One region of the Streptomyces sp. NPDC054841 genome, then DNA from elsewhere that is predicted to be linked to it. Evidence: riboswitches for the same ligand, from Rfam matches in the RefSeq annotation. Region 1 holds a riboswitch; each other region holds the start of a gene.

Evidence for each region. Region 1 has a riboswitch for cyclic di-AMP ahead of ACWGI8_RS24565 (C40 family peptidase). Riboswitches for the same ligand answer to the same signal wherever they lie in the genome.
Region 2: linked by a shared signal. The riboswitch ahead of ACWGI8_RS22305 (M23 family metallopeptidase) and the one ahead of ACWGI8_RS24565 (C40 family peptidase) in region 1 are both predicted to bind cyclic di-AMP.
Region 3: linked by a shared signal. The riboswitch ahead of ACWGI8_RS25565 (M23 family metallopeptidase) and the one ahead of ACWGI8_RS24565 (C40 family peptidase) in region 1 are both predicted to bind cyclic di-AMP.
Region 4: linked by a shared signal. The riboswitch ahead of tgmA (putative ATP-grasp-modified RiPP) and the one ahead of ACWGI8_RS24565 (C40 family peptidase) in region 1 are both predicted to bind cyclic di-AMP.

The regions. Positions count from the first base shown of each region.
Region 1 is NZ_JBSGZO010000200.1:318-7,816, reverse strand. Features, by position in the region: gene ACWGI8_RS24600 (adenosylmethionine--8-amino-7-oxononanoate transaminase) at 1-473, opposite strand, end outside; gene bioB (biotin synthase BioB) at 466-1,638, opposite strand; gene ACWGI8_RS24590 (8-amino-7-oxononanoate synthase) at 1,784-2,941, shown strand; gene ACWGI8_RS24585 (DUF397 domain-containing protein) at 2,955-3,173, opposite strand; gene ACWGI8_RS24580 (helix-turn-helix domain-containing protein) at 3,189-4,046, opposite strand; gene ACWGI8_RS24575 (ATP-binding protein) at 4,290-4,733, shown strand; gene ACWGI8_RS24570 (DUF6328 family protein) at 4,839-5,372, opposite strand; gene ACWGI8_RS24565 (C40 family peptidase) at 5,461-5,937, opposite strand; cyclic di-AMP (ydaO/yuaA leader) riboswitch at 5,941-6,092, opposite strand; gene ACWGI8_RS24560 (hypothetical protein) at 6,456-6,764, opposite strand; gene ACWGI8_RS24555 (ATP-dependent Clp protease proteolytic subunit) at 6,772-7,407, opposite strand.
Region 2 is NZ_JBSGZO010000168.1:3,368-10,866, forward strand. Features, by position in the region: gene ACWGI8_RS22285 (hypothetical protein) at 1-159, shown strand, start outside; tRNA gene ACWGI8_RS22290 (tRNA-Met) at 252-325, shown strand; gene ACWGI8_RS22295 (MerR family transcriptional regulator) at 528-1,277, shown strand; gene ACWGI8_RS22300 (PP2C family protein-serine/threonine phosphatase) at 1,577-2,665, shown strand; cyclic di-AMP (ydaO/yuaA leader) riboswitch at 2,915-3,050, shown strand; gene ACWGI8_RS22305 (M23 family metallopeptidase) at 3,062-4,132, shown strand; gene ACWGI8_RS22310 (PrsW family intramembrane metalloprotease) at 4,483-5,811, opposite strand; gene trmB (tRNA (guanosine(46)-N7)-methyltransferase TrmB) at 5,987-6,790, opposite strand; gene lhgO (L-2-hydroxyglutarate oxidase) at 6,978-7,499, opposite strand, start outside.
Region 3 is NZ_JBSGZO010000214.1:1,448-8,946, reverse strand. Features, by position in the region: gene dxs (1-deoxy-D-xylulose-5-phosphate synthase) at 1-434, shown strand, start outside; gene ACWGI8_RS25595 (aspartate aminotransferase family protein) at 488-1,873, shown strand; gene ACWGI8_RS25590 (helix-turn-helix domain-containing protein) at 1,935-2,567, shown strand; gene ACWGI8_RS25585 (DUF6126 family protein) at 2,637-2,783, shown strand; gene ACWGI8_RS25580 (tyrosine-protein phosphatase) at 2,803-3,618, opposite strand; gene ACWGI8_RS25575 (hypothetical protein) at 3,690-4,052, opposite strand; gene ACWGI8_RS25570 (hypothetical protein) at 4,142-4,297, shown strand; cyclic di-AMP (ydaO/yuaA leader) riboswitch at 4,819-4,973, shown strand; gene ACWGI8_RS25565 (M23 family metallopeptidase) at 4,978-5,958, shown strand; gene ACWGI8_RS25560 (SGNH/GDSL hydrolase family protein) at 6,151-6,942, shown strand; gene ACWGI8_RS25555 (helix-turn-helix domain-containing protein) at 7,187-7,499, opposite strand, start outside.
Region 4 is NZ_JBSGZO010000216.1:5,032-12,530, forward strand. Features, by position in the region: gene ACWGI8_RS25705 (hypothetical protein) at 400-1,107, shown strand; gene ACWGI8_RS25710 (ZIP family metal transporter) at 1,272-2,102, shown strand; gene bfr (bacterioferritin) at 2,113-2,592, opposite strand; cyclic di-AMP (ydaO/yuaA leader) riboswitch at 3,092-3,247, shown strand; gene tgmA (putative ATP-grasp-modified RiPP) at 3,734-3,925, shown strand; gene tgmB (ATP-grasp ribosomal peptide maturase) at 3,934-4,866, shown strand; gene ACWGI8_RS25730 (CBM96 family carbohydrate-binding protein) at 5,018-6,412, opposite strand; gene ACWGI8_RS25735 (MFS transporter) at 6,772-7,499, shown strand, end outside.

The DNA.
Region 1 (7,499 bases):
CAGGTGTCCCCGTGGTACCCACCGCGCCAGGTGAGCAGCCGCCGCTTCGCCGGCTGTCCCACCGAGCGCCAGTACTGGAGACACATCTTCACGGCGACCTCGACGGAGACCGAGCCCGAGTCGCAGAGGAAGACATGCCGGAGCGGCTCCGGGGTGATGTCCACCAGCCGGGTGGCGAGCCGGACGGCGGGCTCATGGGTGAGCCCGCCGAACATGACATGGCTCATGCGGTCCAGCTGGCCGCGCGCGGCCTCGTTCAGCACCGGGTGGTTGTAGCCGTGGATCGCCGACCACCAGGAGGACATCCCGTCGACCAACTCGGCGCGGCCGTGGGCCGGTTCGGCGAGCCGGAGCCGTACTCCGGACGCGGACTCCACGACCAGCGGGTCCGTACGGCCCGGCATCGGGCCGTACGGGTGCCAGACATGGGCCCGGTCGAGGGCGACGAGTTCGCGCGCGTCGGGGCTACGCATTGGGCGCGAGGTCCGTCCCGGCGCCGCGGCGGCGCACCGCCACCAGATCCGTGCGAGCCGCCGCCGCTTCCGCGGGGGCCTGGGTGGTCTCCTGCGGTGTGTCACCGCAGGGCGCGCAGCCACCGCCACCGTGCGAGCCGCAACCGCCCGCCACCGCGTCAGCCCGGTGCTCCGGAAGCGTCGTGGTGTCCGTGCCCTCCACCTCGAAGCCCGCGTCCGCGATCATTTCGAGGTCCGCCTTGCCGGCCTGGCCCTCACTGGTCAGATAGTCGCCCAGGAAAATCGAGTTGGCGAGGTGCAGCGCGAGCGGCTGGAGCGTACGCAGATGGACCTCGCGGCCACCCGCGAGCCGTACCTCCACGTCCGGACAGACGAACCGCACCATGGCGAGGATCCGCAGCGCCCGCTGCGGCGTCAGGTTCCACTCCTTGGCGAGCGGCGTGCCCTCGAACGGGATCAGGAAGTTCACCGGCACCGAGTCCGGGTCCAGCTCGCGCAGCGCGAACACCACATCGACCAGGTCCTCGTCGCTCTCGCCCATACCCGCGATCAGGCCCGAGCAGGCCGAGAGACCGGCGGCGTGCGCCTTCTCGACGGTGTCCACGCGGTCCGCGTACGTGTGCGTGGTCGTGATGTCCCCGTACGTCCCCTCGGACGTGTTGAGGTTGTGGTTGTAGGCGTCGGCGCCCGCGGCGCGCAGCCGCTCCGCCTGGCCGTCGGAGAGCAGCCCGAGGCAGGCGCACACCTCGACGCCCTCGTTCTGCTCCTTGATCGCCTCGATGGTCTGCGAGACCCGGTCGACGTCCCGGTCCGTCGGGCCCCGGCCGCTCGCGACCAGGCAGACCCGCTTCGCGCCACCCGCGACCCCGGCGGCCGCCGCCTGCGACGCCTCGTCCGGCTTCAGCCAGGTGTACTTGAGGATCTCCGCCTTGGAGCCGAGCCGCTGGGAGCAGTACGAACAGTCTTCCGGGCACAGACCGGACTTCAGGTTGACGAGATAGTTCAGTTTCACTCGCCGTCCGAACCACTGACGGCGTACCTTTCCGGCCGCGGCCACCACTTCGAGCAGATCGTCGTCGGAGGTCGCCAGCACGGCGAGCGCTTCTTCGCGGGTCGGCAGCTCACGCCGCAGGCCCTTGTCCACCAGCGTGTTCAGGAGGTCCATGGCGCCGATCCTCGCCTACCGGACACTCCCCGGCCAAGGAGGAACTCCACAACAGACGCCGAATGAGGTGTGTGTATGGCCACACTCTGACCTCGCCTGTCCAGGGATAGGGTCTGTGCGCTGCCTACAAAAGGACCGGAGCCTCATGTCCCAGGCCTTGCCCCAGGATCCCTTCCACTGGACCGACGGCGCGGCGCGGCGCCGCGCGGACGCCGGGCTCGTACGTACGCTCCGCCCGCGATCCGCCGACGCCACCCTGCTCGATCTCGCGAGCAACGACTACCTCGGTCTCACCCGCAGGCCTGAGATCACCGCGGCCGCGGCCGAGGCGGCCCGGCGCTGGGGCGCGGGCGCCACCGGCTCCCGGCTGGTCACCGGCAGCACCGAACTCCACGCCGAACTGGAGCGGGAGCTGGCCGAGTTCTGCGGGTTCGAGGCCGCGCTCGTGTTCTCCTCCGGGTACGCGGCCAATCTCGCTGCGCTGACGGCGCTCAGCGACCACGGGTCCCTGATCGTCTCGGACGCGGGCAACCACGCCTCGATCGTCGACGGGTGCCGGCTCTCGCGGGCCGAGACCGCTGTGGTGCCGCACGCCGACCCCGAGGCCGTGCGCAAGACGCTCGACGCGCACCCGGGACGGCGCGCCCTGGTCGTCTCCGACTCGGTCTTCTCCGTGGACGGCGACGCCGCCCCGCTGACCGGGTTCGCCGATGTGTGCCGGGCGCACGGCGCGGCGCTGGTCGTCGATGACGCGCACGGCCTCGGAGTCCTCGGCGACGGTGGCCGGGGTGCCCTGGACGCGGCGGGACTCGCGGGCGCCACGGGCGTCGTGGCCACCCTCACCCTCTCCAAGTCCCTCGGCAGCCAGGGCGGTGCGGTCCTGGGCCCGGCGCGGGTCATCGACCATCTGGTCAACGCCGCCCGCACCTTCATCTTCGACACCGGCCTCGCCCCGGCCGCGGCGGGTGCGGCCCTGGCGAGCCTGCGGCTGCTGCGCCGCGAACCCGCCCTCGCGGACCGTGCGCGTGCCGTCGCCACGACGCTGCACGACCGGCTGACGGGCGCCGGACTGACGGCCGCGCGTCCGGACGCGGCCGTGGTCTCCGTACAGGCGCCGTCGCCGGAGTCGGCCGTGCGCTGGGCGGCGGACTGCAGGGCCCGGGGACTGGCAGTCGGCTGCTTCCGGCCGCCGTCCGTGCCGGACGGCATCTCCCGGATCAGGCTCACCGCGCGGGCCGATCTCACGCCTCAGCAGGTCGAGACGGCGGTCGCCACCATCCTGGGGAGCGCGCCCGCCGTCTGAGCCGGTGGGTCCGTCAGCCGGCCGAGTCCTCTCCCAGCCCGCGCAGGAAGCCGGTCCAGGCGGCGGGGGAGAACCGCAGCACCGGCAGATGGACGTTCTTCGAGTCCCGCACGGCCAGAGCGCCGTCGGCGCAGCGTGCGGTCTCGACGCAGTTGTTCATTCCGACACTGCGGCTGCTGCGCTGCCACGGAGTGCGCAGCGGGGTGTGTAAGAGTGCGTCGTGAGCAGACATTGGGGGGTGCCTTCCCTACGCGCCGTCACCGATCCCGGTGATGAGATCCAACGAGTCGTGGAGCGAGAGCGCATGCGCCTGCATGGTGCGGAACGCGGCGCCGTACGCATCAAGGTCTTCTTTCCGCTCCAGATAGAGACTACTCGTCAAGTGGTCAAGAACAACCACGTCCAGATCAGAAGTGTTCGGAAAAGAGAAGATAACGAAAGGTCCGGTGAGTCCCACATAGCCACCGGTCGAGAACGGCAGCACCTGCAGCCGGACATGGGGGAGCCGGGCCATGTCCAGCACCCTCCTCAACTGTCCGCGCATGACCCGCGGACCGCCCACCTGCCGCCGCAGCACCGCCTCGTCCAGCACCGCGCTGAACTCCAGCGGCCGCTCCGCACGGAGCACTTGCTGACGGGCGATCCGGACCTCCACCAGTGAGTCCACGGTGGCCGACGGCAGCCCTTCGAGCGCGGAACGGGTCACGGCCCGCGCGTAGTCGGGGGTCTGCAGCAGCCCTGGCACCACCGACGTCTCCAACGTCCGGGCCGTGCTCGCCTGGGACTCCAGACTGATGAAGTCCCGGTACTGCGGCGGGATCACCCCCCGATAGGCGTGCCACCAGCCCGTACCGCCGCCGTCCGCCGAACCGGCCAGCGTCCCCAGCAGTTCACGCAGCCGCTGGTCGACGACCCCGTACGCATCGAGCAGCCGGGCCACGTCCGCCGGCTTCGCCCCGCTCGTGCCCGTCTCGATCCGGCTCACCTTCGACTGGTGCCAGCCCACGAGCCGCGCCGCCTCCCGGCTGGTGAGGCCCGCGCCGAGCCGCAGCCCGCGCAACTCCTCCCCGAGCTTGCGCCGGCGCACCACGGGACCGTGCCGCATCCCCGTCTCCTCCTTCGGCCGCCGAATACCCCGGCGAATCGCAGCGCCGAGTATGAGCCCAAATACGGTCTCGCGTCGCAGAGTTCACCGCTTTGAGCGACAGATATATGCATATCCTGGTGGAACGGCACCACCGGCGACAGCAGGAGTGGCAGTCTGGCGCGAAGCACAATCCGAGGCTGTTCCGGCACATCATCCGCTACGTGCCGCAATCCGGCCCCGGTGGGAAAGGGACAGCCCGCCATGGCAGATCACCAGGAAGCATCCGTCACTCTGCCGAGCAATCCCGCCTCGGTCCCCGCCGCGCGGAGATACGTCTCCGACATCCTCACCGAGTGGGGACTGCCGGGGGAGGCCGAAGCGGCCGACACCGTACGGCTCATCGTCTCCGAACTCGCCACCAACGCCGTGCAGCACACCTTCGGACAGTCGCCGACCTTCACGGTCGACGTCCGGCTGGAGCGCGACGAGCAGCTGCGCATCGGCGTCACCGACAGTCACCCCCGATGGCCGCAGCGGCTGCCCGCAGCCGTCCAGCAGGACAACGGCCGGGGCATGGTGATCATCCGCTGGCTCACCGCGGAGTGCGGCGGGCGGCTGTCCGTCAGCCCCACCCCGGAGGGCGGCAAGACCATCTGGATCGTCCTGCCCTGGGCTGCCGCCGCCCCCGTGCAGAACCCCGGCTGACCGGGTGGCGGCCGGCCGGGCGGTCGGCGCGGCGGTGACCCGGCCGGTGGCCACGGTCCGGCCGCGTACCGCCCGGACCGTGGAGAAGGCCGCCGGCGCGGGCCCTCACCGCCCTGCGCCGGGCGCTGACGACGGGTCTTCCTGCGAGTCCTCCTGCGAGGTGATGTGCAGGCCCACGAGCCAGGGCAGCAGGCCCCACAGCCCCGCGCAGACGAGCAGCGTCGCGGCCGCGGCGATCACTCCCTCGGGCGTGCCGTGCACGACATCGACGACCAGCAGTACCGCCGAGGTCAGCGCCAGGGCGAGCACCGCCATGCCGATGCCGGCCAGCCGGGAGGAGATGTCGACGATCTCCCGTTTGGCACCTCTGCGGAACAGACCGCGGTGCAATGCGGCGGGCGCGGTGAACAGCGCCGCCGCGACAACGGCCAGCATCAGCGTCGTCACGTACGTGCCGCGCTGGAACGAGTTGAGCGAAGGGAAGCGGGCCGTGAAGGCCAGCGTCAGCAGAAAGGCGAACAGGATCTGAACGCCGGTCTGGATGACCCGGAGCTCCTGGAGCAGCTCGACGAAGTTACGGTCGGCCTGCTCCGTCTCGGTCTCGTCCCGCGAGGCGCGGAGGCTTTCGTCATCAGGCATGCATGACGAGTAGCCCGCGCCCCGCGGAACATGCCACCGCTGAGCCGATCGGCGCATTCAGCCGATCGCGTGACGCGGTCCCACAGGGTCAGCGCACGCGCCCGTACCGCACGTTCTTGGACCAGATCTTGCTCAGTTTCACGACGGATCCGGTCTTCGGCGAGTGCCAGATCCTGCCGCCGCCCGCGTAGATACCGACGTGGTACACATACCCGCCGGCATGGAAGAAGACCAGGTCACCGCGTTGCCGCTTGTGGGCGGAGATGTGCCGGGTGCGGTTGTACTGTTGCTGCGCCGTGCGCGGCAGGCGTTTACCGGCCTTCTCGTACGAGTAGAGAATGAGCCCTGAACAGTCGAACCGGTACGGACCGGTGGCCCCGTACCTGTACGGCGCTCCCTTCTTCGACGCGGCCACCTTCAGGGCCTTCGTCGCGTGTGCCGAGGCCGCCTGGGCCTCGGAGACGCCGCCCGGCATGATCAGCGAGCCGCCGACGGCGGCGAGTGTGAGAGCCGAGACGGCACCCGTCCGTGACAACAGGGACGGGACATGTGTCTGCGCAGTCATGCGCAACCCTTCGTCAGCCGCCTGTGAAGGATGACCTGTCGGGTTCGGACCGGCGAAGAACGCCCGGCCGCGCTAGCGGCTTCACCCCGAGGACCGGCCATGCGGCCGGCCCGTACTGCTCGGGTCCTCCACTCCTGCCGAAGCCCTCATGTCGACCAGGCATCCGGTGCGGCGGCAGGACTCGGCGTCCGCCCGGACCGCCCCGCCGCGGTGGCGGGGGCTTGTCGTCCCAGGGATCTTGACGCACTTTCTGCCGGATTTCCGAGTTGAAACGACGATTTGTGAAGCTCCTCACCACTGATCCATTGGAGTGGACAGGGCCGTTTGGCCGAGTTCGCGTGGCCGCGTGACGAGCGCCGTACCAGCAACGGAACGCCGCATTCGATCAGATGGCTCAACGCTGTGCGCAACTCGCCCGATACTTATGCCGAAGCTGCGAGTGGTCCGGATGGGCGACACCCACTCGTACGCCTCCGGCATGGCGCGAGCGGCCTTCCGGGCTTCCGTGTGGCCCGCCGTCAACTCGTCGGCTCGGGCGGCACGGTGATTCGGGAGGCCCTCCGCTCCCCGTCCAACACCCGCAGGGCGCGCGTCAGTGTGGGCGAGTGCAGCTCGCTCTCGCCGCGCGCGTGCATCAGCGCCAGTGAGTCCCTGAGCGCCGCGGCCCGTGCGGCCAGTGCCTGCGCGGCACGGAGCGCGCCATAGGTGTGCGTGCCGTGGGCCGGGTTGATCCGTCCCAGCTGGTCGACGACTTCGAGATAGCAGTCGATGAACTCGCTTTCGGCGCGCGTCAGTGCGGGCAGGGGCGGCAGCTCCGGAGGCAGCAAGGCCGGCTCACCTCGCGCCGGTGGAAATCGCGGACGTCTTGCGGTTCTTGATGATGTGGTCCACGAGGCCGTACTCCCTGGCCGCTGCCGCGTCGAGGACGGTGTCGCGTTCGAGGTCGGCGGCGATGCGCTCGGCGCTCCGACCGGTGTGCCGCACGAGCATGGCGGCGAGCTGCTCGCGCAGCCGGAGCAACTCCTGTGCCTGGATGTCCAGATCGGTCGGCTGGCCCTGGAGCGGCTCGGTCAGGGCGGGCTGCTGGACGATGACCCGGGCGCCGGGCAGGGCCATTCGTTTGCCGGGCGTGCCCGCCGCGAGCAACACGGCGGCGGTGGAGGCGGCCTGACCGAGGCAGGTCGTCGCCACGTCGCAGGTCACCACCTGCATCGTGTCGTAGATCGCGGACATGGCGCTGATCGAGCCCCCGGGGGAGTTGATGTAGAGCGAGATGTCCTGGTCGGGGGCGGCGTACTCGAGGTGCAGGAACTGGGCGATGACGTCGTTGGCCGAGGTGTCGTCGACGGGTGCGCCGAGAAAGATGATCCGCTCGTCCAGCAGCTTCGAATACGGATCCAGGGAGCGGAGCCCGGCGCTGGTGCGCTCGGTGAACTCGGGCAGGACGTAGCGGGCGGAAGGACGGTTCATGACGTGCCTCTCCTCGTGCGCGGCTCTGGTGGCTCTCACGGATCTCATGGCTTGCACGGTCCTCCGGGACTTCCGGGCTCGGTAAAAAATGT
Region 2 (7,499 bases), on a different contig from region 1:
ACCTCCGGCACGTCCGGCACGTCCGGTGGTACCGCCACGACGACCGGCGCCCTCGCCCGTACCGGCTCGTCCAGCACCACCTGGTACGCGGCCGGTGCCGCCGCCGTGCTGCTCGCCGCGGGCGGTGCGCTCACCGCGCTTCGGCTGCGCCGTCGCTGAGCCGCGACCTCGGCTCGGACGGGCTTCTGACGAGCCCGGCGGGGAAAATGGATTGGATCTTGCTCCGCATGGCGTAAGGTGGTGTTCACCGACGCGGGGTGGAGCAGCTCGGTAGCTCGCTGGGCTCATAACCCAGAGGTCGCAGGTTCAAATCCTGTCCCCGCTACTGAAGGCCGAAGGCCCGGGACCACATGGTCCCGGGCCTTCGGTGTTTTCGCGTACCCGGGCGGACCTTTGCGTCCACTCGCCTGCACTCGCGCCCACCCTCGCCCTCACACGCCCGCTCGCGCCGGCTCCCCTGCCCCTCTGTGAGACCCGGCTCGCTCTCGCTTGACCTTTACGTAACGTCAAGTTCTAGCGTGAAGGTCATGGAGTGGTCGATCCAGGAGATTGCCAGGAAAGCCGGTACGACGAGCCGCACGCTCAGGCATTACGGAGAGCTGGGGCTGCTCGCACCGAGCCGGATCGGCAGCAACGGTTACCGCTATTACGACCAGGACACCCTCGTCCGGTTGCAGCGGATTCTGCTGCTGCGCGAGCTGGGCCTCGGGCTGCCGGCGATCGCGCAGGTCCTGGAAGGCCAGCGGGACACGGCCGCCGCCCTGCGGACGCATCTGAGGCTGCTGGAGCAGGAGCGGGAGCGCATCGGGCGGCAGATCGCCTCGGTACGGACCACTCTCGACCGGACGGAGAAAGGAGAGGAACTCATGGCGGAAGAAGTCTTCGACGGCTTCGACCACACGCAGTACGAGCAGGAGGTCACCGAACGCTGGGGCCGCGAGGCGTACGAGAAGGGCGACCGCTGGTGGCGTTCGCTGAGCGCCAAGGAGAAGAAGGCGTTCCAGGACCGTCAGGTCGCGATCGCCCGTGACTTCGGGCAGGCTCTGAAGGACGGACTGGCGCCCGACAGCGACGAAGCACAGGCGATCGCGCAGCGGCAGTGCGAATGGCTGTCGGTGACGACCGCCCCGACCAGGTCGTACGTCATCGGGCTCGGCGAGATGTACGTCGCCGACCCGCGCTTCACGGCGAACTACGACCGGCACGGGGAGGGGACGGCTGTGTTCGTCCGTGACGCGATGAAGGTGTACGCGGAGCGCAACCTCAGCGACGACTGAGGCGCCTCCCGTCCGACGGTCGGACGGGAGCCGGTCACCAGGAGGGCCCCCTGGTGGCCGATCAGCCCGGACTGGTTCCGGCCGGCCCTGATGGGCACCGGCTGGTTCTTGCCGGTTCTTGCCGGTCCTGGCTGGTCCTGACTGGTCCGGTTGGCCGATGGTGAGTCGCTGAGCGGCGCGGCTCCGGCCAGCCTGAATGGGGCGCGGTACCGTCCGCAGCCGTGGGCGGACCTGGCAGGAGACCACTGGTGGGGCAGCGAGAAGGCGACAACGGACAGCGGCGGGACGGTGGCCGCAGGATGGTCCGGGTGCTGCCCTTCCTGCTGATCGTGGGCGGGATCTTCTTCGACCTGGGCACCCCGGAGTCGTACACCGCGTCGCCGCTCTTCGCCGCGGCACCGCTGGTCGCCGCCCCCTTCTTCTCGGCGCTGTTCACCCTGCTGACGGGAGTCGCCGCCGTCGCGGCGGTGGCCGGGCTGCATGCGTACAACGGCACCGTCTCCGACATCCCGGCCGTGACGGAGCTGCTGACCGTGTTCACGGTCTCCGTGCTGGCTCTCTTCATCAACCAGGTCGTACGCCGCAGCGGCGAGCGCCTCGCTTCCGCGCGCGTCATCGCGGAGGCCGCGCAGCGGGCCGTGCTGCCCACGCCGGCCGACCGGATCGGCGGGCTGCAGATCGCCGCGCGGTACGAGGCGGCGCAGGAGGACGCGTTCATCGGCGGGGACCTGTTCGCCGCGCAGGACACTCCGTACGGGGTGCGGCTGGTCGTCGGGGACGTACGGGGGAAGGGGCTGGACGCCGTCGAAGCGGTGGCCGTGATCCTCGGGGCGTTCCGGGAGGCCGCCGAGCAGGAGTCCTCGCTGGAGGGGGTGGCACAGCGGCTGGAGCGGGCGCTCGCCCGGGAGGGCATGCGTTCCGGGCTCGACGCGTTCGAGGGCTTCACCACCGCCGTGCTCGCCGAGATCCCCCACGAGGACGGAGCGGTCCGGATCCTCAACCGGGGCCACCCCCCGCCGCTCCTGCTGACCGCGGACGGCACGCTGGGCATGCTGGAGCCGCCCGAGATCTCGCTGCCGCTGGGCATGGGGGATCTGGGGGCCTCGCCGGACCGGGCGTACGAGACCCGGTACGCGGCCGGTGCCACGCTCCTGCTCTACACGGACGGGCTGACCGAGGCGCGTGACGCGCACGGCGTCTTCTACGATCCGGGCGAGCGGCTGGGCGGCCGGATCTTTTCCGGACCGGAGGAGCTGCTGGACGCGGTCGTCGCCGACGTACAGCGGCATACGGGCGGCGCGTCGACGGACGACATGGCGCTGTTGGCGGTCACCAGGCCCGGGGAACGGCAGCCGGAGCGGCGCAGGACGATGCCGGTGGTTCCGTGAACGGAACGCTGGGAACGCAGCGCCACGGACCGTAATCGAAACACAGCCCTCCGCATAACATTTGACTCACCGTCAGAAGGGCTGACCGGATTGAGGGGCAGTCAACTCGCCCGATTCGGTGCTGTTGTGCCTGAAAAGTCCAGGCCAATGTCGCTAACGATCACTGGGAAGAGCTTGGAATCCGCCCCCCGTGTCTATTAACGTTCGATAACGCAGCGCGGTCGTCACAGTCGTCGCAAGAGACGGCACCGTGCGCACGCGCCGAATCCCGCAAGGGAACCGGGGAACCACCTATTGGGGTGAATCGGGCACTTCGCAGTGCTCGTAGGAGACCTTCCTGCTCCGAACCCGTCAGCTAACCCGGTAGGCGATAAGGAAGGAAAGGAGAACGCCTCCGTGGCGTCCAACGAGCCTGCCCTCCAGGAACCTCCCACCAGCGAGTGGGTCCCCACCAACGAGTGGGCCCCGGCCACCGGGGCGGAGGAATGGAACCCGACCGAGGAATCGGTCCGTCCGGTCCGTGGCAGGCATCGCGTCGTCAAGCAGCGCAACGGACTCGCCCGGAGCTCCACCGTTCTCGGAGTCGGCGTCATCGCCGCGGTCGGCGCGGGCGGCATGGCCACCGCGCAGAACAAGCCGCCGGTCTCCATATCCCTCCCCGACGCCATCACGGACCACCTCCCGGACGCGGATTCGCTTCCCGGCGTGGGCTCCCTCCTCTCCTCGGACGACTCCGACTCGGAGAGCCGGAACAACGCACCGCTCACCGCCTTCTCCGTCGCCGACACGGCCGCGGACGACGGACAGGGCGCCGGTGACGCGGGCGAGGCCCTGCGTGCCCGGATCCTCCAGCAGGCGGAGCAGCAGCAGGCCGAGGTCGAGGCCGAGGCGAAGGCAGCCGCGGAGAAGGCCGCCGCCGAGAAGGCCGCGGCGGAGGCGAAGGCGCAGCAGACCGCGGCCGAGACCGCCGCCGAGGCCGCGGCCGCCAAGGCCGCCGAGGCGAAGCGGCTGGCCGAGGAGGAGGCCGCGCGCAAGGCGGAGGCCGAGCGGCTCGCCAAGCTCGCCGCGAGCTACTCCCTGCCGACGTCCTCGTACACGATCACCTCGACCTTCGGCCAGGCCGGTTCGATGTGGTCCTCCGGCTACCACACCGGCCTCGACTTCGCGGCGCCCACGGGCACGCCGGCGAAGGCCGTGCACGGAGGCACCGTCAAGTCGGCGGGCTGGTCCGGGTCGTACGGCTACCGCATCGTGCTGGAGCTCGAGGACGGCACCGAGGTCTGGTACTGCCACCTGTCGTCGATGACCGTCGGCGTGGGGCAGACCGTCGGGACGGGCGAGACCATCGGGCGCGTCGGCGCGACCGGCAATGTCACCGGACCGCATCTGCACCTGGAGGTGCACACCCCGGGCGGCGACGGCATCGACCCGATGGCGTGGCTGCGCGACAAGGGGCTCTCCGTCTAGTGCCGTGGCCGGAAAGGTTTGCCGGGAAGCTCGCGGCGTCCGGTGCGGTGCATCGCAAGGCGGAGTATCGCCCTCGTACTGGGCGTACTTGGGTGATGCGACAACGCAGCGAGGTGCCGTGCAGGGCGTCGCGAGCCGGTGAACCGTTCCGGCCACGACACTAGGTCCTGTCCGCCCGGACTGGGCCTAGGAGGACCTGTCCGGGCCTGGGCCCGGACTGGGCCATGGTCCTGGTCCGCCGGGTTCGTACTCGAGTCACCGGCAGCTCTGGCGCACCCCCCCGACGCCTGGGCTGCCGGTTTTTCGTGCCGCGGTGCGGTCCGCGACGCCGCGGCGATCCGCGTTCTCCGCTACCTCCGGTACGGGTTGTAGCCGTCGTAGTCCAGATACGGCGGTGGCTGCCACACCTGGCCCGTCGCGCGGGCCGCGTACGTGAGGGCCGGGCCCGCGACGCTCCTGCGCTGCCAGAGATGATGGAGCAGCTCCTGCTCGCGGGCGACGAAGTCCGGGCCCCCCGCGCCGCGCTGGGCCCGGTGGCGCAGGAAGGCCAGCGAGGTCGCGAAGGCCTCGTACTCGGAGACGGCGCGGGCGGCCGCCGGGCCCTGGGTACGGCCGGCCATGTCGCGGGCCACCGTGCGCGCTCGCATGGAGGACAGGGCGAGCGGCTCGGCAGGGGCGAGCCAGCCGGCCGCCGCGTACGCGGGCAGCTCGGCCGCGACCGTACGCAGCTCGCGCTGCCGGGTCCAGATCGCCAGCCAGGTCAGCAGCCCGAACGCCGGCACCATGAACGCCGCGTACACGGCGTAGAACCCGAACGGGCCGAACCTCGCCGAGCCGTTCCACAGCGCGTGCATGCCCATCGCGAGGGTGAGACCGAGCAGCGGCAACACGGTCCTGCGGAACCTCCGGCGCCGGGCCGTGATCGCCGCGAGGCCGAACCCGATGCCCGTCAGCACCGTGAACAGCGGATGCGCGAACGGCGACATCACGATCCGTACGAAGAAGGTCGCGGCGGTGACGGACGCGAAGCCGGACGTGCCGAACGCCTGGTCCTCACCGAAGGCGTTGCCGAGATACAGGATGTTCTCGGTGAAGGCGAAGCCGGTCGCGGTGAAGCCGGCGACGACGACGCCGTCGACGATGCCGGTGAAGTCCCGTCTGCGGAAGAGGAAGAGGAGCAGCACGGCGGCCGCCTTGGCGCTCTCCTCCACGACCGGGGCGATGACGGTCGCGCCGATCGTGTCCGCGTGCGACGGATCGGCGGTCGCGGTGGCTATCCACTGGGTCGCGAACGAGTTCGCGATGATCGCGACAAGGGCAGCCGCGCAGGCGCCCCAGGCGAAGGCGAAGAGGAGATTCCGCCACGGGCCCGGCTCGACCCGGTCCAGCCAGCGGAACGCCGCCATCAGCAGCGGGACGGGCAGCACGGCGAGGCCGAGGCCGACCAGAAAGCCCTCGGTGCCGGTCTGTTCGCGGACCAGCGCGAGGATGACCAGACCGGACAGCGCGAGCAGGGTGATCAGGGTCCCGGCGCGTACGGTCTTGCTGCGCCAGAAGTCGCGGCGCGGCTTGTAGCGCCAGCGCGCACGCTCGGGTACGGCGTCGAACAGCGGCTGTTCGTCGCAGGCCGGGACGGCCGGGCGAGCGGCCAGATGCGGCTGCGGGGACCAGTCGGACACCCGATGACCCTAACGAGGGGCACTGACAGCGCGCGATGGTGTTATCGGCCCCGGGCGGTGGCAGCGGCGGTCGGGACCTTGATCATTGCGGTGTTACCGGCGGTCGGGGCCTTGAACGTCGCGGTGTTACCGGCGGTCGGGAGCCAGGCCGTTGTGGAGCTGCCGGCCGTGGGTGTCACCGGCTCCGGCGGCGGAAGAGCAGATCGTGCACCACATGGCCCTTGTCGAGGCCCTGGCCCTCGAAGCGGGTCAGCGGGCGGAAGGCGGGGCGGGGCGCGTAGCCGCCGTCCGCCTGGGTGTTCTCGAAGTCCGGGTGAGCGGTGAGGACCTCGAGCATCTGCTCGGCGTACGGCTCCCAGTCGGTCGCGCAGTGCAGGACCGAGCCCGGCTTCATCCGGCTCGCCGCGAGGGTGAGGAATTCGGGCTGGATCAGCCGGCGCTTGTGGTGGCGCTTCTTGGGCCAGGGGTCCGGGAAGTAGACCCGCAGCCCGTCGAGCGCGTCCGGCGTGAGCATCTCGCGGAGCAGGATGATCGCGTCACCGTTGGCCACGCGGACGTTGGTCAGACCCGTACGCTCCGCGAGCCCGAGCAGATTGCCCTGGCCCGGCGTGTGCACGTCGACGGCGAGGATGCCGGTGCCGGGGTCCGCCGCGGCCATCTGCGCGGTCGCCTCGCCCATCCCGAAGCCGATCTCCAGGACGACCGGCAGCCCGTCGAACATCTCGTCGAGGTCGAGGACGCGCAGTCCGTCGATGTCCAGCCCCCACGTGGGCCACAGCCGCAGCAGCGCATCGCCCTGCCCCGCGGTCACCCGGCTCCTGCGCGGCTGGAAGCTGCGGATCCGTCGCTCGTGGTGCGACCCGGCCGGATCGGCGGCGGGCCCGCCGGGAAACCGCGGCTCGCCCTTGGCCCGGGTGATGACGACGCGCGCGTCGCTGACATGGGGGCCTTCGGTGGTGACGTTCTCGAACTCAGACACAATGCCCCGATTGTACGGCGCGGGCCGTGACCGGGGCCCCGCCCGGACCCCGCGCTGCCGCCCCCCGGACCTCGCGCCACCGCCCCCCGGACCCCGTACCCCGTACCTCAGTCTCCCCCCTGTGCCCTGCGGGCACGGGGAGACCCCAGCGGGGCTCAGAATGAGCCCATCCGGTCCGGGCCCGCCCTCACGTGATGTGCGCCAACACTCGCTTCGCCACCTCGCGGCCGATCGGGAGGGACGCCGTCGCCGCCGGGGAGGGCGCGTTCAGTACGTGGACCGTGCGGCGGGCCTCCTTGATCAGGAAGTCGTCCACGAGGGTGCCGTCCCGGAGCACCGCCTGGGCCCGCACCCCCGCGGCCGTCGGCCGCAGATCGTCCTCCGTGACGGCGGGCAGGAGCCGGCGGACCGCCGTGGTGAAGGCGCTCTTGGAGAGGGAGCGGTGCAGTTCGCCCGCGCCGTAGCGCCAGTGGCGGCGGGCGATGCTCCAGGAGCCGGGCCAGCTCAGCGTGGCCGCGAGCTCGCGCGGGTGGACCGTGGACCAGTCGTAGCCCTCGCGGGCCAGGGCCGGGACCGCGTTCGGTCCCACGTGGACGCCGCCCTCGATGCCCCGGGTGAGGTGGACCCCAAGGAAGGGGAATGCCGGATCCGGCACCGGGTACACCAGGCCACGCACCAGCTCGGGGCGCGCCAGCTCGTAGTACTCACC
Region 3 (7,499 bases), on a different contig from region 1:
GGATGGACGTACTCCACCGGAGCGACGACGCCGAGGTGCTGCTCGTCTCGGTCGGCGCGCTCGCTTCCGTCTGTCTGCAGGCGGCCGGTCTGCTGGAGGACCGCGGAGTGCGCTGCACCGTCGTCGACCCGCGCTGGGTCAAGCCGGTGGACGAGCAGCTCGCCCCGCTCGCCGAGCGGCACCGCCTGGTCGCGGTCGTCGAGGACAACAGCCGGACCGGCGGGGTCGGTTCGGCCGTCGGCCAGGCGCTGCGGGACGCCGGGGCCGACGTACCGCTGCGGACCTTCGGCATCCCCGAGCAGTTCCTCGCCCACGCGAAGCGCGGCGAGGTGCTGGCCGACATCGGGCTGACGCCGGCGGAGATCGCGGGGCGGATCAGCGCGGCCCTGGCACGCCGCGAGGAGACCGGGCAGCCGCGGGAGCACGGGCTGTGAGCACGGATGCCGAGGACACGGACAATGAGCAAGGAGTTCGAGGAGCACGGACGATGAGCAAGGAGTTCGATCTCGGGCGGCTCCTCGCGGAGCGCGGCCGTGAACGGTACGAGCTGCACACGAGACATCTCAACCATCAACTGCCGCGGATGCTGCACACCATCGGCTTCGACAAGGTGTACGAGCGCGGTGAGGGCGCGTACTTCTGGGACGAGGACGGCAACGACTACCTCGACATGCTCGCCGGCTTCGGGGTGCTGGGCCTAGGCCGGCACCACCCGGTGGTCCGCAAGGCGCTGCACGACGTCCTCGACGCCTCGCTCGCCGATCTCACCCGCTTCGACTGCCCGCCGTTGCCGGGACTGCTCGCCGAGAAGCTGCTGGCCCACACCCCGCATCTGGACCGGGTGTTCTTCGGCAACAGCGGCACGGAAGCGGTGGAGACGGCGCTGAAGTTCGCCCGCTACGCGACCGGGAAACCGCGGATCGTCTACTGCAGGCACGCCTTCCACGGGCTGACCACCGGCTCGCTCTCGGTCAACGGCGAGGAGGGCTTCCGGGACGGCTTCGCCCCGCTGCTCCCCGACACCGCGATCGAGCTCGGCGATCTGGACGCGCTGGAGCGGGAGCTGAAGCGCGGCGACGTGGCGGGCTTCGTCGTGGAGCCCATCCAGGGCAAGGGTGTGCACGAGGCGCCGCCGGGATTCCTGTACGCGGCCCAGGAACTGCTGCACCGCCACAAGGCGCTGCTGATCGCCGACGAGGTGCAGACGGGGCTGGGCAGGACCGGCGACTTCTACGCGTACCAGCACGAGGACGGCGTCGAGCCCGACCTGGTGTGTGTCGCGAAGGCACTGTCGGGCGGCTATGTGCCGGTCGGCGCGACCCTCGGCAAGGACTGGATCTTCAAGAAGGTCTACTCGTCGATGGACCGGGTGCTGGTGCACTCGGCGAGCTTCGGCTCCAACGCCCAAGCCATGGCGGCCGGGCTCGCCGTCCTCTCCGTGATCGAGGACGAGCAGATCGTCGCGAACGCACGGGTGACCGGAGAGCTGCTGCGGACGCGGCTCGCGGCGCTCGTCGACCGCTACGAGCTGCTGCAGGACGTCCGGGGGCGCGGGCTGATGATCGGGATCGAGTTCGGCCGGCCGTCCTCCCTGAAGCTGCGCAGCCGCTGGACGGTGCTGCAGGCGGCCCGCAAGGGACTCTTCGCGCAGATGGTCGTCGTGCCACTCTTGCAGAGGCACCGGATCCTCACCCAGGTCTCCGGCGACCAGCTGGAAGTGATCAAGCTGATTCCGCCGCTGATCATCGGTGAGCAGGAGGTCGACCGGTTCGTCGAGGCCTTCAGCGCCGTGATGGACGACGCCCACGGCGGCAGCGGGCTGATGTGGGACTTCGGCAAGACCCTCGTCAAGCAGGCCGTGGCCAACCGCTGAGCGCTTTTGCCTCTGGGGCAAGAAACTTGCCCCAGAGGAAACATCCTGGCCCAATGGAGGCATGAGCCTTCCCGCCGGACATCCCGCCGGAGAACCTGCCGGACGACCTGCCGGACAGGCAGCGGACGAGCTGCCCGATGTCGCACCGCGGCTGCGCGAGCTGCGCCGCCGCCGTGGTCTCACCCTGGAGGCCGCCGCCCAGCGGGCGGGCCTTTCCCCCGCCCATCTGTCGCGGCTGGAGACGGGCAACCGGCAGCCGTCGCTGCCGACGCTGCTCGCGCTGGCCCGGATCTACGGTACGACCGTCGCCGAGCTGCTCGGCGAGATCCCGCCGGAGCGCGACGCGATCATCCGCGCGGGCCGGATGGGCCCCGCGGAGGCCGACGGCTGGACGTACCGGCAGGCCGGCGGCCGCGGGCGCGCCATGCAGGCGCTGCGGGTGCGCGTGCCGTACTCCGGGCCCCAGGAGGAACTGGTGCGGGTGCACCCGGGCGAGGAGTGGCTGTACGTACTCGAAGGGCGGCTGCGGCTCGGCCTCGGCGACACGGTCCATGAACTCGACCCCGGGGACAGCGCCCACTTCGACTCGCTCACACCGCACCGTATCGCCGCCGCCACGATCGGCGGGGCCGAGCTGCTCTTCGTCCACACGCTGCTGCAGAGCCCCGACCCGCACGCACACCCGCACGTCTGATCCGCACACCGCACGTCTGCCCCTGTGTGCCCCCGTGGCACGTACACCCGCACGCCTGAGGAGACCGCCATGCCCCGGAAGCCGTCATCGAGCCAGGAATCGAGCCAGGAATCCGCGTTCCCCGTCGGACTGATCGTCCGGCTCTTCGCCTATCTGGTGGCAGGCCACCTCTTCGCGGCCTTCCTCTATCTGCTGTTCACCGTGGGCGGCCAGTGACCCGCCGCCCGGCAAGGGCTCAGGCCGATCCGTCCAGCAGACGGTCGCGCAGCCGCTCACGCGTCTCGGGCGTGATCTCGAGGCCCTCGGAAAGATAGCTCTCGGTGCTGCCCCAGGTCTCCTCGATGGTCTCGAACGCCGCCGCCAGGTACTCGGAGCGGGCGTCGAAGAGCGGGCTGAGGAGCTCCATGACCTCCGGCGACATCCCGGCGGGCGCGTTGTCGCCGCGGCGCACCTTGTAGCGGCGGTGCGGGTCGTTCGACTTCAGGTAGTCGGCCTCGATGGCGTCCCGCTCGACACCGACCGCCAGCAGGGAGACCGCTATCGACAGACCCGCGCGGTCCTTGCCCGCCGCACAGTGCATCAGGGCCGGGACGCTGTCCTCCGCCAGCGCGTGCAGCACACGGCTGTGCTCGGCCGTGCGCTCCTTGATGATCACGCGGTACGACGCGACCATGCGGGCGGCCGCCTTGCCGTCGGCGAGGATCGACCTCAGCTGGTCGAGGTCGCCCTCGCGGACCATCTTCCAGAACTCGGCGCCGTCCGCCGGGTCGGTGAGCGGGATGTTGAGGTTGCGCACACCGGGCAGTTCGACGTCCGGGCCTTCCAGCTTCTGGTCCGCGGCATTGCGGAAGTCGAAGATCGTGTGGAGCCCGAGCGAGGCGAGGAAGGCGGCATCGGTGTCGGTGGCGTGCGCGAGATGGCCGCTGCGGAAGAGCCGCCCGTGCCGCACCAGGCGCCCGTCAACGGTCGGCAGTCCGCCCACGTCCCGGAAGTTGCGCACCCCGGCCAGCTCGGGTTCGGTCGACGGGATCTGAGGCAGCTGCTGCGTCACGGTGGCTCCTCCGTGTCTGCGGTCGGCGCTCGCCGACAATGGCGCGTTCCTGACCATACGACATCGATTCCTCAGGCAATCATTTCGGCTCCGCTGGAAGGGCCGCGCCGCAGGAGGGCAACCGGAGTACGCCGCGCGCGCTCGTACTGGACCAGCCGATTCCGCTTGGTGGCCTCATCGATGGTCTCGCCGAGGACCACGTGCCGGTGCATGCCCAACAGCTGCTGGACCTTCGTGCCGCTGTCCCTGGGCGCACCTGAAGGCAAGGTGCAGGCCGTTGCCCCGATGGTGGATCGCGCGCGATGATGTGCGAACGTGTGCGAATTTGAGAGGCCGGGGTGATCGAGTCGGTTGGCAGCGGTCGTATCTGGGTTCTGTCCGGCAGTACGAGCAGCTATGCGCTGCTCGTCACCGAACGGGACGAGCTTCTCCATCTCCACTGGGGGCCGCGCATCCGCACGGCCGACGCCGAGTACCTCGCCTCCCAACCCCTCTCGAGCTGCGGCTGTGCTTCAGCGACCCCGTGCACGGCCTCGCGCTGACCGTCCACTACCGGATGCGGGACGAGTGCCTGGACACCGGTGTCGTTCACCGGGGCTCCGTCCTGCTCCACCATGGGCTGCACACGGGTCTCCACGGTGATCTTGACGCGACGGTGATCCGGCTGCGGCGCCGCTGACCGCGCCCGGGTCCGGGTCCGGTCAGCACCTGGGCGGAAGCCCCGGGCGGCCGATTCGTGAACTCCGGGAGTTCACGGCGCACTTGGTGGGCGGCCCGGAAGTGTTTCGCTTGCCGAGCCGGCCGCGACACAAAAGGGACAATGCGGGGCAAGTGGAATGACTTGGGTGAAAGGGGTGGGTGGCGCACTCCTTGCCTGCGTGTGTAGTTGGCGCCAATCGAGCCTAATGGACGATCTGTCCGTATTAGTCCATTTCGGGTAACGCGCCCGAGTTAAGGGGGAGATGGGCTCGGGTTCGTGAGCGGGATCATATCTGTGACGTTCTGTGGTGATGCCGGACATGTGAACTCCCTTGTTACGTAGGAAATCGAAGATCCGTGATTTACAGAGGGTGACCGGGAAATCCAGGTCGAAATCAGGCGGAAGGGTTCCCGGTGGAATTGATGGCTTGTTCGCGCCGACCCGGCTCGCTTACGGTCACCGCAATCCGGTCGGAACGCCTAATCCTGCCGCCGTCCGGAATATCGCACCCACCCACGTGTGGCAGGAGCGGGGGACCCAGGTAGTACGCCGTTCCGGGATCCCGGACGGCTCGGGGTGAAGTCGCGCGCCATGCGCGGCCGGGCATCTCCAGCCCGAACCCGACAGCTCACCTCGCAGGCGGCGGAGAGGAATTCGCCATGCCCGGTAAGGGTAAGCATCGCCGTCCGAGGGCCAACCCGATCACGCGTGGATTCGTCGCCGCCGGAACGGGCGGGGCCGCCATCGCGCTCCCGCTCATCGGCGCCCTCGGTGCCCATGCCGCCGAGAAGTCCGCGCCCTCCGCCGCCCCCGAGCACATCGCAGCCGTCGCCAAGAAGGCCGTCGCCCCGCATGCGCCGAAGGCTCCCAAGGCGCCTGCGACGTACACCGTCGTGGCCGGTGACTACCTGTCGAAGATCGCTCAGGAGCAGAGCGTCAACGGCGGCTGGAAGAAGCTGTACGCCGACAATCGCGCCGCCGTCGGTGAGGACCCGTCGCTGATCCACCCGGGACTCAAGCTGACCCTCGGCGGCAAGCCGAAGGCCCAGGGCGAGGCGAAGGTCCGGAGCGAGGCGAAGCCCGAGCGGAAGGCCAAGGCTCCGGTCAAGAGCGAGAAGCCGTCCGGTTCCTCCGAGCGTGCCTCCCGCACCGCCGAGCGCCCCAAGGCCGCTCCGGCCGCCGCCGAGGCCCCCGCCACGAACGCCGCCGCGAACGCCGCCGCGCAGACCAGTTTCTCCGGCTTCTTCGCGCCGGTCCGCGGCGGCGTCAGCACCGCGTACAAGACCGCCGGTTCCATGTGGTCCAGCGGTTACCACACCGGTGTCGACTTCATCGCCGCCACCGGTACGTCCGTGAAGGCCGTCGGCCCGGGCACCGTCGTGTCGGCCGGCTGGAGCGGCGCGTACGGCAACGAGGTCGTCATCAAGCACAGCGACGGCACGTACTCGCAGTACGCCCACCTCTCCCAGCTCTCCATCGCGTCCGGCGAGAGTGTCACCGGCGGCCAGCAGATCGGCCTCTCCGGCTCCACCGGCAACTCCACCGGCCCGCACCTGCACTTCGAGATCCGCACGAGCCCGAGCTACGGCTCGGACATCGACCCGCTGGCCTACCTCCGCCGGCACGGCGTCTCGATCTGACGCGACGTCCGTACCTGACACGGCGTCTCACCGTCCGCCGGCCCCGCATCGTGGGGCCGGCGGACGCGCGCGTTCCTGCTCCTTCCGGGTATTCCCGCTTTGCGGAAAACTGACCGGGTGGCCTATATCACCCCGCGTCAACCCCTCCCTACGGTGGCGTAGGTCACTTCCCGCGAGGAAAGATGTCTCGACGTGGCAGACGATTCGCGATCAAGAACAAACGGCGCAATCGGGTCCTATGCGGCGATCGGTGACAGCTTCACCGAGGGCGTCGGAGACCCGGGACCTGAGGGACAGTTCGTCGGCTGGGCGGACCGACTCGCGGTCCTCCTGGACGACCGGGTACCGGAACACACCTTCCGCTACGCCAACCTCGCCGTACGAGGCAGGCTCCTCGACCAGATCGTTGAGGAACAGGTCCCGCGGGCGAAGGAACTCGCCCCCGACCTGGTGACGTTCTGCGCCGGGGGAAACGACATCATCCGGCCCGGCACCGACCCCGACGACGTCGCGGAACGCTTCGAACGGGCCGTCGCCGACCTCACCGCCTCCGTCGGCACCGTCATGGTGACCACCGGCTTCGACACCCGCGGCGTACCCGTGCTGCGCCATCTGCGCGGCAAGATCGCCACGTACACCGCGCATGTCCGCGCCATCGCCGACCGCTACGACTGCCCCGTACTCGACCTCTGGTCGCTCAAGTCCGTCCAGGACAGGCGCGCCTGGGACGACGACCGGCTGCATCTCTCGCCCGAGGGTCACACGCGCGTCGCGCTCCGTGCCGCCCAGGTGCTCGGCATCGACGTGCCGGCCGACCCGGACCAGCCGTGGCCGCCACTGCCGCCGCGTGGCACGCTCGAAGTCCGCCGTGACGACGTCCTCTGGGCGCGCGAGTACCTCGTACCGTGGATCGGCCGGCGGCTGCGGGGCGAATCATCCGGCGATCACGTGGAGCCCAAGCGCCCGGACCTGCTTCCGCTCTGAGCGTTCCCCGCCCCCGCGGTAGTGCCTGTGGCGGGGGAGCCCGTGGCGGGGATCCGCTCCAGCACCCCGCCCGGCACGGCATGCCCGCCGAGCGGTGTGGATGGCGGCTGTACGGGAAGAGCGGGTCGAGGGCGTGTGCCCGCCGCGGGCGACCGTCCTCACGTGGGTGCCGGGTCCTCGACCAGGCCCTCCTCCGCTGAACAACACGGTGTCCCCGCTCGCGCAGCCGAGCCGATCATCAGCATCAGGCTCGTCCACTAGGAACGACGTACGGCGTCGTCGAGGCGCTGCTGAAAGCGGGCCCGGTCGCGCGGGTAACCATCGAGGCCGGGCAGCGCAGCACGAATGCCGTCAGCAGCTTCACGCCAGTCTTGGCACGCATAGGCCACCTCGCCGCCTGGAGCTGTGCCCGCGCCGGGGTGAGCCAGTACAGCCAGCCCGGACGGTCACTCTCCTCGGGGACGCGCGCAGCATGCCTGAATGCCTCGTCCGACAGGCGTCGCGAGCGGTCTCGTTCGCCCACCGCTGCCGCCGCGATCGCCGCCTCATGCGCCGCT
Region 4 (7,499 bases), on a different contig from region 1:
CGCTCGGTACGGGGGTTCCACTGATTCTCGTGCCCTGGGGCCTGCCGACCCAGGGACGCACCGCACGCGCCACCTGCGTCGGCCGGATACGGACACGCGCATCCGGCGGGAGGTGCCTCGCGCGGCTTCGAGGTACGTTCAGTGACAAAGCGGGCGGCGGCGCCGCCTGGCCTCCTGAGGAGACCGGGGTGATGGAATGCCACAAGAGGCCTTGACCCGCCGGCCTGACGGCGCTGTCAGGTGGGCGGTCGCGGCGTCCGTCGATCCCGCCACGGGACCCGGTGCGGGGCGTGTCGTCCCGGCGGACCGGCACGCCGCCTCCGTAGCGACGGCACTCTGTGGGTTGTGGCCGCAGCCGCAAGCAAGCACCCGCGCCCCGAACCCGCGCAGCACCCGAGCATGACCGGACATCACCCCACCGATGCCGGCGGTCCGAGCAATCCGCACGAACTGGAGCCGCAGCAGGCGGCGTTCGGCGAGGCCCGATGGCCGATGGCCGGAGCCGTCATCGTCGCCATGGCGCTGACCCTGCTGATGCCCGACGACCTGCGCCTGGGACCCCGCTGGCTGCTCCCGTTCGTCGAAGGACTGCTCTTGGTGACGCTGATCGCGGGCGACCCAGGCCGGATCAGCCGCCGCTCGGCCGCCCTGCGCGCAGTATCGATCGCCCTGGTCGGCGCGCTGGCCGTCAGCGCCATCTGGTCGACCGTCCGGTTGGTCGACGACCTCATCCACGGCGGGACCGAGACGAATTCCGCCACCGGCCTGCTGCAGGCCGGCGGCGTCGTCTGGGCCTCCACCGTCCTCGCCTTCTCCCTGATGTACTTCGAACTCGACAGTGGCGGAGCTGCCGCCCGGGCCCACCACATGCCCACCACCCCCGAACTCGCCTTCCCCCAGCAGCTCAATTCCGACCTGAACGCCACGCACTGGCGCCCCCGATACGTCGACTACCTCTACCTCGGGCTCACCAATTCCACCGCCTTCAGCCCCACCGACGTCATGCCACTGGCTCCGTGGGCCAAGATCGCCATGGCCGTCCAGTCCCTCATCTCCCTGCTCATCCTCGGACTCGTGATCGCCCGAGCCGTGAACGTCCTCGCCTGAGAACCAGCCCCCGCAACCACCGGGGGCCTCTCGCGTCCAGGCCCCATTCGGCTGAGCAATGGCCGGCCGAGGTGCGGCGGGCTCCGGACAGGGTAATGCTAATTAGGTAAGGCTTACCTATCCCGCGTCGGGGTCAGTCCCTGTGCAGTTCCACCTGGATCGTCATGTCTGAATCGCAGATCGCTCTGCTGGGAGCCATTGCCGGGTTCACCATCTTCCTCGGCCTGCCCGTCGGCCGCCTGCGCAGGCCCGTCCCGCGCCTGAGCGCCGCCCTCAACGCCGTCGCCGTCGGCATCCTGCTGTTCCTGTTCTGGGACGTCCTCAGCGAGGGATGGGAGCCGACCGACGCCGCACTGAGTGATCGGCACTGGGGAGCAGCGGCCATCGGTGGCTCGGTGCTCATCGCCGGTCTCGCTGTCGGTCTGTGCGGCCTCGTGTACTACGACCTATGGATTTCTCGGCGCAAGGCATCCGCCGTGGCTTCGTCCGACGGACCTGGAGCGGCAGCCACCACCGAACTGACGGCCAAGGCCCACTCGCGAGCTGCCGGCCTCGCCTTCATGATCGCCATCGGTATCGGCCTGCACAATTTCGCGGAAGGCCTGGCCATCGGCAACTCCGCGGCGCAGGGCAAGATCTCGCTGGCAATCCTGCTGGTCATCGGTTTCGGCCTGCACAACGCAACCGAAGGCTTCGGAATCGTCGCCCCGCTGGCCGCCGAGGGGGAGCGGCCCTCTTGGGGGACCCTCGCGCTGCTCGGCCTGATCGGCGGCGGTCCCACCTTCGTGGGCACCCTGGTCGGCCGGCAGGTGGTCAACGAAACCCTCAGCGTTGCCTTCATGGGCCTGGCCGCCGGGTCCATCCTCTACGTGATCATCGAGCTGCTCGCCGTCGTTCGCCGGGCCGCCATGAAGGAACTCACCGCCTGGATGATTCTGCTGGGCCTGCTGCTGGGCTTCGCCACCGACGCCGTGGTCACCGTCGCCGGAGTGTGAACCCCGGGGCTCAGCCCTCCGGCTGCTCGATCAACTGGGCCAGATAGAGCGCTTCACCGAGCTTCTCGATCAGCTCGAGCTGGGTGTCGAGGTAGTCGATGTGGTGTTCCTCGTCGGCAAGAATCGACTCGAAGAGGTTCGCCGAGGTTATGTCGCCCTTGGCCCGCATGACGTCGATGCCGCGCCTCAGCCGGTCGATCGCCTCGACCTCGACCTCTCGGTCCGCCTGGAACATCTCCGTGACCGTCTGGCCCACCCGGACGTGGAAAAGTCGCTGGTAGTTCGGCAGGCCGTCCAGCACGAGGATCCGGTCGGTCAGGACCTCCGCGTGGTTCATCTCCTCGAACGACTCCCGCCGGGTGTGGGCGGCAAGCCTGGTCCAGCCGAAGTTCTCCTGCATCTTGTGGTGCAGGAAGTACTGATTGATCGCGGTCAGCTCGGCGGTCAGCTGCTCGTTGAGGAACTCCAGGACCTCGGGGTCACCCTGCATCGCTCGCGCCTCCCTGCTCCTGGCCGGGCGGGCACGACGACGCGCCGCACCGGCGGCTGCTGTCTACGGACATCGTTTCACCGGACCGGTCCCACTGCCAGGGAAGACGGGCTCACCTCGGGTGCCGGGGTGATCATGCGGGCCGAGTCACCTCAGGTGAGCGCTGTGTGAGTGGGGGTGGTCATCACCCGCGGGTCACCCGCGCGTCACACGCGGGCGGGCGGGTGCGGTTGCAGCCATGCAGCCATGCGTGCGTATCCGGGCCCGTCGTAGCAGCCTGGATTGCTGATACGCATACGAGGTGCACGCATCCCCCTTTACCGGGGGTACCGGGCCTACCTACCATGAACTCTCTTGTAAAAAAGGCAAGTTGACACGAGTTCACTTGTGCAGACCTTGTGCTCGAACGCAAGATCCCTCTAACGTGCTCGGCGTTCGGATAAGTCGAACACCGCGTGCCCGGACCGCCGAATCCTGCCCCCGGCGCACGCGGCAGCACATCACCACACCGCCTGGCAGGAGCGGGGGACCCACTTGCGCCGTACGGGACATCGCGTACCCGGGCGGCTTGGGGTGAAGCCGTGAGAACCACGGCCGGGCGACTCTCCAGCCCGAACCCGACAGCTCACCTCGTAGGCGTTCGGAGTACGGAGCCACCTTGATATCTGCAGTCGGACGAGATCGCGCCCCACGCCCCCGGATCACCACCCGGCAGCTCGTCAGCCGCGCCTCCGCCGTCGGGTCGACCCACGCGCTGCCGGTCATCGGAACCGGCACCGCCCATGCTGCGGTGCGACCTCAGCCGTAGACCCAGTCATCCGTACGAGTGCAGCGGCCGGTGGCCGGCAGTACCTCCCCCCGGCGGCGTGCTCGGCGAGAACGTACTCGCCGCCCACTCGGCGAGCCCGGATATCTGCGGCTGTCGTCGCGGCCGGAAAGGACGCTGTCGGTGGCTGCGCGCCGCCCCCCGATCGCTGTCGGTGACTGCGCGCCGCCCGCCTGATCGCTGTCGACGATCCGACCGCTGTCTTCCGACCGGGACGACGCATGACCACATGGCCGCATGCCACAAGCCATTCAGCACCCCTGCCCGATGAGCCGGCAGAGCCTGCCGCCCGTCCGGCACGCAAGAGGAGACGTGATGAAACCGTTCGCATTGAACTACGCCCGCCCGGCCTCGGCCCCGCCCGCCGTGATTCCCTACGCCTATGACCCCACGCGTCAGCTGAACGTCCTGCCCGATGGGCGCCCGGCCATCAGCGACCGCGACCTGCTGCTGGCGTACGGCACCACCACGTCCACCGCCGGTTCCCAAACGCACTTCGACGACTGACGGCCCCCATGACCGTGCTCGTACTGACCTGCGTCGAGGACGTGACCGCGGACATGGTGGTGTCCGCCCTGGACGATGCGGGCATCCCGGTCGTACGTCTGGACCCCGCCGACCTCCCGGGCCAGGCCGCCCTGTCCGCCGAGTACGTGCGGGGCGACTTCGACGGACATCTGTCGGCCGGGGGTCGTGTGGTGGGGATGAGCGGACTGCGCTCGATATGGGTACGCCGGCCCGGCCGTCCGGCAGCGCGCGCCGCCCATCAGTCCGCATGGCTCACCGCCGAGGCCGAACAGGCCCTGTACGGAACGCTGAACTGCACGGGCGTGCGCTGGATGAACCATCCGGTCGCCGCCGCGCAAGCCCGCTGGAAACCCTGGCAGCTGCGCGTCGCCCACCGCAGCGGCTTCGCGGTACCCCCCACGCTGATCACCAGCTTTCCGCAGGTTGCACGCGAGTTCGCCGCCCAGTACCCGGACCTCGTCGTGAAGCCGGTTTCGGGAACGCATCCCAGCGACCCGCCGCTGGCACTACCCACCACCCCCGTCGAGCCGGACGCCGACTTCACCGGAGTGACCGCCGGCCCCACGCTCCTGCAGCAGCGTGTGCCCAAGCGCGCGGACATCCGGCTGACCTGTGTGGGGGACGAACTGTTCGCCGCACGGAGGGCGTCCGACCCCGACGAGGTGGACTGGCGTTTCGTCGACGACGGCGGTGTCTGGGTCCCGGCCGAGGTGCCCACCCGCATCGCGGAGGCCATCTGCGCCTACATGTCGCTCGCCCAGCTCGCCTACGGCGCCTTCGACTTCGCTGAGGACGATGACGGCACCTGGTGGTTCCTGGAGTGCAATCAGGGCGGGCAGTTCGGCTTCGTACAACTGGAGACCGGTCAGCCCATCGCCGAGGCTGTCGCATCCTGGCTGGCTTCGAGCACCGCGGTGTGAGCTGGTCGTCGAAGAGGTCCTCAGCCGCACGCAGGCGTGGCCCGGGCCGCTCGGGGACGGCGAAGCCGCAGGCGGCCGGCAGCATCGAAGCCGACGGGGCTGTCCGGGGGTTCGCCGCGGACAGCCCCTGCCGGGTGCGAGAGGCGATCACTCAGTGGCAGTTGGTGGTGCCGCTGTCGCTGTAGGTCTTGCCCGCCTCGGGCACGAACTGCCAGTCGTAGCTGTTGGCGTGCAGGGTGAACTTGAGCACACCAAAGGTGTCACTGTTGCGGGCCTGGCTGTTGGGCTGGATGGTGCCGAAGCTGTAGTGCCCGACACCGCCCATGCCGGCGACGAAGTGCCGGATGCCGCGGGTGTTGTCGAGCTGACCGCTCGGGTTCATGGGAGCGAACCGCTCGTACTGGTGGTTGTGGCCCGTGGCGATCACCTCGGCGTTGTAGTCGTACAGCGCCTGGACGAGAGGTCCGGTCGAGGTGTCCGGGGCATGGTTGGCGCCCGAGGTGAACCGCGGCTTGTGCCAGTAGGCGATGGTGCACTGCTTGCTGCTGGCGGCCAGGTCGGAACGCAGCCACTGCTCCTGCGCCGAGCCGACGGACATGCTCACCTCGGAGTTCAGCGAGACCACGTGCCAGTTGCCCAGGTCGTAGGAGTAGTACCCCCGCCCGGACGGGCCGGCGTTGGCGCCGAAGTAGTTGTAGTACCCCGTGGCTCCCGACGTGTGGTAGTCGTGGTTGCCCGGCGAGGGGCGGGTGCGGGCCTTGTGCCGCCCCCAGGCCGGCTCGTAGTAGCTGGTGAACTGCGAAGCCGTGCCGTCCGGGTAGACGTTGTCGCCGGTGGTGTACACCGTGCCGGAGATGCCGTCGAGCAGATTGGCGGTCGCGGAGTCGCCCGAGCCGGAGGAGGCGATGTCGCCCGCGCCGACCAGCACCGGGTCGCCCGAGGGCGGGGTGGGCGTGGGGGTGGGCGAGGGGCCGCTGCCGGTGGTGATCACCAGCTGCGGGGCGTCGGCGCCACTCTCCCGCGAGTCGTAGTAGGCGCCGTCGGAGCTGGGGGAGGTCGCGCCGATGCCGAAGGTGCCGTTGCCGGACACCAGCGAGGTCACGTCGATCTCGTACCAGGTGTCCTTGGCCACCGAGCCGAGGCTGCCCAGCGTCGCGCCGTCGATGGCGGGTTTGTTGTTCCAGGTCGTGCCGGTCTCCGACCACGTGGTGCTGGTCATCGACTTGAAGGTGCCGCCGTTGCTGCTGCCGCTGTTGCCACTGATGGTGCGGATCCGCAGCTTGGCGCCGGTCACCGGCTGGGTGAGGCCGCTGACGGTGAACTTCAGGAACGACTGGCGCACGGGCGAGTTGTCGACCACGAACTGGGTCGAGGTGCCGTAGTTGGTGGACGGGGTGCTGTCCTGTACGTAGGTGTCGGCGACCGGGGTGAACGTGTTCGTGGCCGCGGTGGCCGCAGGGGCGGACGTGAGCAAGGCTGCGATGGCGGCGGTCGTCAGTGCGACTGCTCCTCCCGCCATCCCGGCTGTCCGGAAGCGGATGCCCATCAGGTGTTCCCTTCTGAGGTGAGGGCTGTGCAGGGCAATGAGGGAACCTAGGGACCCTCCGGAGCCATCACCACCGCGATTGCATGAACGCCGGGCGTGCTGTGAGTGAGGTCTCGTCGCGCCCGCTCACCTGTTCTGACGACCCGTGAGTACGCCACCGGCTGTTCATCGACCGCATGTCTGCCCGCCGACTGCCGTGCGTGGTTCACACGCCGCCGGCACCGGACGATGGGCCGGCGTCATCACCATGGAGTGCCGCTGCGCACGAAGGCTCCGTGGGCGTCCGTCGTCGTGGCGGCGGCCCCCCCCACCCGCTCGTCCCGCTCGTCCCGCTCAAGCCGCAGGAGGTGCGCAATCGCGTGTACCTGTCGACAATCGGCCGGTCCAGGGCGGCCGGCAAGGCAGGCGAGCCCGGCAGGCGCCGACTGCCCGCGATCAGCGCCAACGTCTTCGCGCTCGGCACCGTAAGCCTGGTCACCGACATCTCCGCGGAGATGGTCACCGCGGTCCTGCCCCTCTACCTGGTGCTCGGCCTGCAACTGAGCCCGGCGGCCTACGGAGTGATCGACGGGGTCTACACCGGCGCCACGGCGCTGCTGCGGATCGTCGGCGGGTACGTCGCCGACCGGGTGCGCAGCCGCAAGGCGGTGGCGGGCGTCGGTTACGCGCTCTCGGCCGTGGCCAAGCTGGGCCTGCTCGCGGCAGGCCGGTCGGTCGCCGCCGTCGGGTTGGTGATCGCCGTCGACCGGACCGGAAAAGGACTGCGCACGGCGCCCCGGGACGCGCTGATCACGCTGTCGACACCACCGGAAGCCCTCGGCCGGGCCTTCGGCGTGCACCGGGCGATGGACAGCTTCGGCGCCTTCCTCGGCCCGCTGGTGGCACTGGCGGTCCTCGCCACCGCGGGCCAGTCCTTCGACGCGGTCTTCGTCACCAGCTTCTGCGTCGCCGTCCTCGGCGTCGTGCTGCTCGTGCTGTTCGTACGCGACCGGCGCGACCCGCGGCCCGAGGCCGGGACCGTCTCACCGCGCGGCGCCGTGTCGATGCTGCGGGCCGCGCCGGTCCGCCGCCTCGTACTCGCCGCTTG